Regions from separate parts of the Ferrovibrio terrae genome, predicted to be linked through region 1. Evidence: riboswitches for the same ligand, from Rfam matches in the RefSeq annotation. Region 1 holds a riboswitch; the other holds the start of a gene.
The links. A riboswitch is a leader RNA that binds a small molecule or an ion and turns the genes downstream of it on or off. The one in region 1 is predicted to bind thiamine pyrophosphate.
Positions count from the first base shown of each region.

Region 2: another riboswitch for thiamine pyrophosphate. It lies ahead of thiC (phosphomethylpyrimidine synthase ThiC); the one in region 1 lies ahead of FNB15_RS16315 (ABC transporter ATP-binding protein).

Region 1 covers NZ_CP041636.1:3,346,175-3,349,581, forward strand. Annotated here, with positions in the region: gene FNB15_RS16305 (ABC transporter substrate-binding protein) at 1-472, opposite strand, end outside; gene FNB15_RS16310 (ABC transporter permease) at 485-1,270, opposite strand; gene FNB15_RS16315 (ABC transporter ATP-binding protein) at 1,267-2,007, opposite strand; TPP riboswitch at 1,999-2,106, opposite strand; gene FNB15_RS16320 (acetoin utilization protein AcuC) at 2,164-3,285, shown strand; gene FNB15_RS16325 (DUF192 domain-containing protein) at 3,318-3,407, shown strand, end outside.
Region 2 covers NZ_CP041636.1:536,127-539,533, forward strand. Annotated here, with positions in the region: gene FNB15_RS02560 (MFS transporter) at 1-1,176, opposite strand, end outside; TPP riboswitch at 1,283-1,409, shown strand; gene thiC (phosphomethylpyrimidine synthase ThiC) at 1,494-3,293, shown strand.

The sequences.
Region 1 (3,407 bases):
TCAGCGTCACGTCGGTAAGCTTCAGGCCATATTGCTCCAGCATGGACTTGAGCAGGGCATCCTCGAAGCCGCCGACGGAATAGCCGATCTTCTTGCCCTTCAGGTCGGCAATCGACTTGACCGGACCATCGCGCAGCACGACCAGCGAATTCAGCGGTGTGGCGACCAGCGTGCCGATGCGGCGCAGCGGCAGACCCTGCGCCACCTGCACATGCAGTTGCGGCTGATACGAGATCGCCACCTCGGCCTTGCCGGCGGCAACCAGCTTGGGCGGATCGTTCGGATCGGCGGGCGCGACCAGATCCACCAGTAGCTCGTTGCGGTCGAAGATGCCGGTGTGCTTGGCGACAATCAGCGGCGCATGATCGGGATTGACAAACCAGTCGAGCAGCACGGTCAGCTTGTCATGTGCCGAGGCGATGCCAGGCAGCAGGGCGGTGACAAAGCCGGCAATGGCGATCATGCGTTTCATGGATGGACTCCTTCAGGATACGCGGTCGGTCGATAAGGGGGCATGGCTGTCGGCCTGCCAGCGCAGCAGTCGGCGGGTCGCGATGTCGACGCCGGCGTATAACCCGACGGCGCAGGCGGCGAGCAGGATCAGGGCGGCGAACATCAGGTCGGTCTGTACGCGCGCATTGGCCTGCAGCATGCGGAAACCCAGGCCTGCGCTGGCGCCGACCCATTCGCCGATCACCGCACCGATCGGCGCGACGGCGGCGGCAATCTTAAGCCCGCTGGCAAAGGCCGGCAGCGCGGCCATGACGCGGATATGCAGCAGGATGCGCAGGCGATGCCGCGGCGCATCGGCTGTCATCACGCGCGCCAGATCGAGCCAGCCGGATTCAGTGCGGCGCAGGCCATCGTAAAGCGCGACAGCGACAGGGAAGAAGATCACCAGCACCGCCATCATCACTTTCGAGGCCATGCCGAAGCCGAGCCACAGCACCAGCAGCGGTGCCAGCGCAAACACCGGCACGGCCTGGCTGGCGATCAGCAGTGGCAGTAACCAGCGCCGGGCGACTGGCGACAACAGCAGGCTGATCGCGGCAATGGCTCCCAGCAGGCTGCCGAACAACAGGCCGAGCAGCATTTCGGCCACCGTCACCGCTGCTTCGCCGAGCAGCAGTGCGGCATTGTCGACGAGGGCGACGGCCACGCGATCCGGCGCGGGCAGGATGTAGGGCGGCAGTTCAAACACCCAGACGATGCCCTGCCAGAGCAGCAGCAGGCCAATGAGGGTGATGGCGGTGCGGATCAGACTGTTCATACGGCCACAGCTTTCTGCAGCGCGGCCTGCACGCCGCGTAGCACGGGCAGCACGGATGCCGACAAGGGATCACGCGGCGCGGCCGGCGATAACACGGCAGCCTGCTGCAGGCTGGCCGGCTGGCCGCTCAGGATGAAGATACGGTTGGCAAGACGGCAGGCTTCGGCCGGATCATGCGTCACCAGCAGCACGGTGCGATGCGCCAGCATCTCGCTGGCCAGCTCCTGCATCGCCGCGCGTGTGATCGCATCCAGTGCCGAGAAGGGCTCGTCCATCAGCACCAATGGCCGGTCTTCCATCAGCGTGCGCGCCAGGGCTGCGCGCTGGCGCATTCCGCCAGAGAGAGAGGCCGGCAGGGCAGTGGCGCGGTCGGCCAGGCCAAGCCGCGTCAGCAGGGTCTGTGCCAGCGCAATGTCGGGTACTTCTCCGCGCAGGCGTGCGCCGAGCAGGATGTTGTCCTGCAGGCTGAGCCAGGGCAGCAGCAGGTCCTGTTGCGCCATCCAGGCAGCCTGGCCAGCGAAAGGGGAGGATTGGCCAGGCAGCAGGCCGGCGATCAGGCGGAGCAGTGTGCTCTTGCCGCAGCCGCTGGCGCCCAGGATCGCCACCGTTTCGCCGGCAGCAAGGTCGAGCGAGAAGGGTGCGAGCACAGCGCGGTTGCCATAAGCGAAACCGCTGCCTTCCAGCCGGAAGGCCGGCGCAGATGCGGACGGAGGAAGGGAGATGGAGTCTGCTGACAAACCGCTGATCCCTACGCCGGTATCAACCGGATCAGGTTCGAGGGGTCGTCCGGCTCACCCGGACCTCTCAGCCGCCAATCGGCTCCCCCTCAGCTGGGGCCATTATAGGCGAGCTGGACAGCTTGTTAAGCCCCGCAGGCCCACTAGATTCTGCCTATGCACCAGCCAGCACTGTTTATCGGCAACGAGATCTATCGGCATTCCAGCCTGGGCGGAAAACACCCGCTGTCGATCCCGCGGGTTTCGACCGTGATGGACATGGTGCACGCGCTGGGCTGGCTGGAAGACGGCCAGTATCGCGAAAGCCGCCAGGCAACGCCCGAGCAACTCGCGCGTTTCCATCGCGAAGACTATGTCGCTGCCGTGCAGGCGGCTGAGCGGACCCTGACCGTGAGCCGCGAGGATTCCGAGCGCTACAATCTCGGTCGCGGCGGTAATCCGGTTTACGCCACAATGTTCCGCCGCCCGGCCACCGGCGTCGGCGGTAGCCTGATCGCGGCGCAGCATCTGCTGCAGAACGGCGGCGGCATTGTCTACAGCCCCGGCGGCGGCACGCATCACGGCCGCCCGGCGCAGGCCTCGGGCTTCTGTTATTTCAACGATCCGGTGCTGGCGATCCTGGCCATGCTGGATGCCGGCCTGTCGCGAGTCGCCTATATCGATCTTGATGTCCATCACGGCGACGGCGTGGCCGATGCCTTCGCTGCCGATCCGCGCGTGCTGGTTGTCTCGGTGCACGAAGCTGGCCGCTGGCCGCATTCAGGGCAGCTCGATGAAGAGGGTGTTGGTAATCTTTTCAACCTGCCGATCACGCCCGGCATGGTCGATGACGAGATGATGGCGCTGGTCGAAGAGGCCATCGGACCGCTGGTCGAGGGCTTCCGGCCAGACGCACTGGTGATCCAGTGCGGTGCAGATGCGCTGGCTGACGATCCGCTGGGCAAGCAGACGCTGTCGAACGGTGCCTTGTGGCATGCGGTCGCAGCCCTGAAACCGCTGGCGCCGCGCCTGTTGGTGCTGGGCGGCGGCGGCTATAATCCGTGGTCGGTGGCGCGGTGCTGGACCGGCATCTGGGCGGAGCTGAACGGGCTGGAAAAGCCCGACCGGTTGCCACCTGTTGCTGAAACCCTGTTGCGGGGCCTGAGCTGGAACCGCAGTGCGGGCCGCCACCCGCCAAACCACTGGTTCGTCACGCTTGCCGATATCCCGCGCCATGGACCGGTGCGCGACGAGGTGCAGGGACTGGTACGGCGTGTGAAAGAGAGGATGAGGGCGTGAAACTCAGTCGGGTATGGACCGTTCTATGCGGCATGATTCTGTTGGCCACACTTACCGTTGCCCCGCCGATCGCGGCGCAGCCGCAGCCGACCCTGCCGCAGAGCGACCTGGTGATCCAGACC
Region 2 (3,407 bases), 1.5 Mb from region 1:
GCTGACCACCAGATCGGTCGTCAGCGTGAAGACCGGCGAAAGCCCGAGGCAGAAGACGATCGAGCCGGCCATCAGGAAGATGAAACCCTGCGGCCCGCCGGCGCGTGCGATCATCACATAGCCCACAGCCGCCAGCGCCAGGCCGAGCGCCAGAACGGTGCCCGGACGCAGGCGGCGGATCACCATCGGCGCCAGCATCGAGCCGATGATGAAGGTGACACCCATTGGCGCCATCCACAGGCCGGCCTCCAGCGCGCCCATGCCCAGCACGAGCTGGAAATACTGCGCCAGGAACAGGAACATGCCAAAGGCGATGAACACGCCGATGATGTTGATCGCGAGCGCCGTGCTGAACGAGGCCGAGCGGAACAGCGTCATGTCGATCATGGGATCAGCCAGCCGCAGTTGCCGCCGCACGAAAATCGCGCCCATCACGACACCGAACAGGATCAGCGAGCCCGACGGCCAGTTCAGGCCGTATTCGGCCAGCCGCTTGATGCCGTAGATCACCGGCAGCACGGCAACCAGCGACAGCACCGCGCTGAGGATATCGAGCCGGCCGGCTTTCGGATCCTTGTATTCGGGCAGCAGGATCGGGCCCAGCACCAGCAGCAGCGCCATCACCGGCAGGGCGACGAGGAAGACGGAGCCCCACCAGAAATATTCGAGCAGCGCACCGCCGATGACGGGCCCGATGGCACCGCCGGCCGAGAAGCTGGCAACCCAGATACCGATGGCGACCGTGCGCTGCTGTGGATTATGGAACATGTTGCGGATCAGCGACAGCGTCGACGGCGCCAGCGTGGCCGCAGCAATCCCGAGCAGCGCACGCGCCAGGATCAGCATGTCCGCCGTGGTGACGAAGGCCGCGAAGACCGATGTGATGCCGAAAGCCACGGCGCCGATCAGCAGCACGCGACGGCGACCGATACGGTCGCCCAGCGTGCCCATGGTGATCAGCGAGCCGGCAACCATGAAGCCATAGATATCGACGATCCAGAGCAGCTGGATGCTGCTCGGCTGCAGATCGGCGCTGAGCTGCGGCACAGCCAGGTTCAGCACCGTCAGGTCCATCGAATACAGCAGGCAGGGCAAGGCCAGCACAGCCAGGCCGACCCATTCGCGCCGGCCAGCCTTTACGGCAGGCGAATCCATCGTTTGTTCAAGCGTCGACATGGGGAGACTTTCTTATCTTTGGCGAGATGCGTCTTGTGAAAACGTAACCTGCGGCGATGACAGCCAGCGGCAGCAGTTGACCCTGCCCTCTGCCTGCGCCACCATCGGCGTTACCGAGGGGGGCGCCGTCAGGGCGCTGAGATTCGGCCGGCAGAGTTTCATTTCTGCAACGCCGTGACCCTAAGAACCTGATCCGGGTCATGCCGGCGGAGGGAACGGTCGTTCAGTCGCCCAGAGTCTCAGGACTCGCTGCGCCTGTATTCCGCGAACATCCACCACATCCCGGATTTCCTGTCGTTGCACGAAAAGGAAATCCCATGGACAAAATTACCGACGCCCCAAACTTCAAGATCACAACGGGCCCCCTGCCTGCCTCGCGCAAGGTCTATCAGCCCGGCCGATTGCACCCTGACATTCGCGTGCCGCATCGCGAGATCGCCACGCACGCATCCGCCAACGAGCCGCCGCTGCCGGTCTACGATACCTCCGGGCCCTACACCGATCCGGAGTCCGAGATCGATATCAACCGCGGCCTGCCGCGCTGGCGCACGCCTCTGATCGAGACGCGCGGCGATGTCGAGGCCTATGACGGACGGCTGGTGAAGCCGGAGGACAATGGCGGTGCCAACACTGTTCCGGCCTTCCCGCAGCATCCACGTCCGCTGCGCGCCAAAGGCGGTGTCGCCGTCACGCAATACGAATATGCCCGGCGCGGGTTGATCACGCCGGAAATGGAATATGTGGCGATCCGCGAGAACGAAGCGCGCAAGGAACTCGCCAAACGCGACGGCGAGGATTTTGGCGCCGAGATTCCCGATTTCGTGACGCCGGAATTCGTGCGCGACGAGATCGCGCGCGGCCGCGCCATCATCCCCTGCAACATCAACCATCCGGAACTGGAGCCGATGATCATCGGCCGCAACTTCCTGGTGAAGGTGAATGCCAATATCGGCAACTCAGCCGTCACATCTTCCGTGGCCGAGGAAGTCGACAAGATGGTCTGGGCGATCCGCTGGGGCGCCGATACGGTGATGGATCTTTCCACCGGCCGCAACATCCACAACATCCGCGACTGGATCATCCGCAATTCCCCCGTGCCCATCGGCACGGTGCCGATCTACCAGGCGCTGGAGAAGGTGAACGGCAAAGCCGAGGACCTGACCTGGGAGGTTTATCGCGACACGCTGATCGAGCAGGCCGAACAGGGCGTGGATTACTTCACCATCCACGCCGGCGTGCGGCTGGCCTATATTCCGCTTACCGCCAATCGCGTCACCGGCATTGTCTCGCGCGGCGGTTCGATCCTGGCGAAATGGTGCCTGGCGCATCATCGTGAGAATTTCCTCTACACGCATTTCGAGGACATCTGCGACATCATGCGCACCTATGACATCAGCTTCTCGCTGGGCGACGGGCTGCGACCGGGCTCGACAGCGGATGCCAACGACGCCGCGCAGTTCGCCGAACTGGAAACGCTGGGCGAGCTGACCAAAATCGCCTGGGCCAAGGGCGTGCAGGTGATGATCGAGGGACCGGGCCATGTCGCCATGCACAAGATCAAGGCCAACATGCTCAAGCAGCTGCGCACCTGTGGCGAGGCGCCGTTCTATACCTTAGGCCCACTCACCACCGATATCGCGCCGGGCTACGACCACATCACCAGCGGCATCGGCGCTGCGATGATCGGCTGGTATGGCTGCGCCATGCTCTGCTACGTCACGCCGAAGGAGCATCTTGGCCTGCCGGATCGCAATGATGTGAAGACCGGCGTGATCACCTACCGCATCGCCGCCCATGCCGCCGATCTGGCCAAGGGCCATCCCGGCGCGGCGCGGCGCGACGATGCCTTGAGCCGGGCGCGCTTCGAATTCCGCTGGGAGGACCAGTTCAATCTCGGCCTCGATCCGGAGACGGCGGCACAGTTCCACGACCAGACCCTGCCGAAGGAAGCGCACAAGACCGCGCATTTCTGCTCGATGTGCGGACCCAAATTCTGCTCGATGAAAATCAGCCAGGAGGTGCGCGACGCCGCCCGGATGCAGAATGATGTCGCCAGCCAGGGCATGACCGAGATGGCGGAGCGGTTCCGGCAGCAGGGTGGTGAAATCTATCGGTAATACTGCCCAAAATACTGCACTGCAAAAGTGGCAGCCGGTGCTTGTGAATCCGGCTGCCACTGCTTACATCATATAAACTTCGTATAAAAATCCGTGCACGCGCCGGATAGCTAA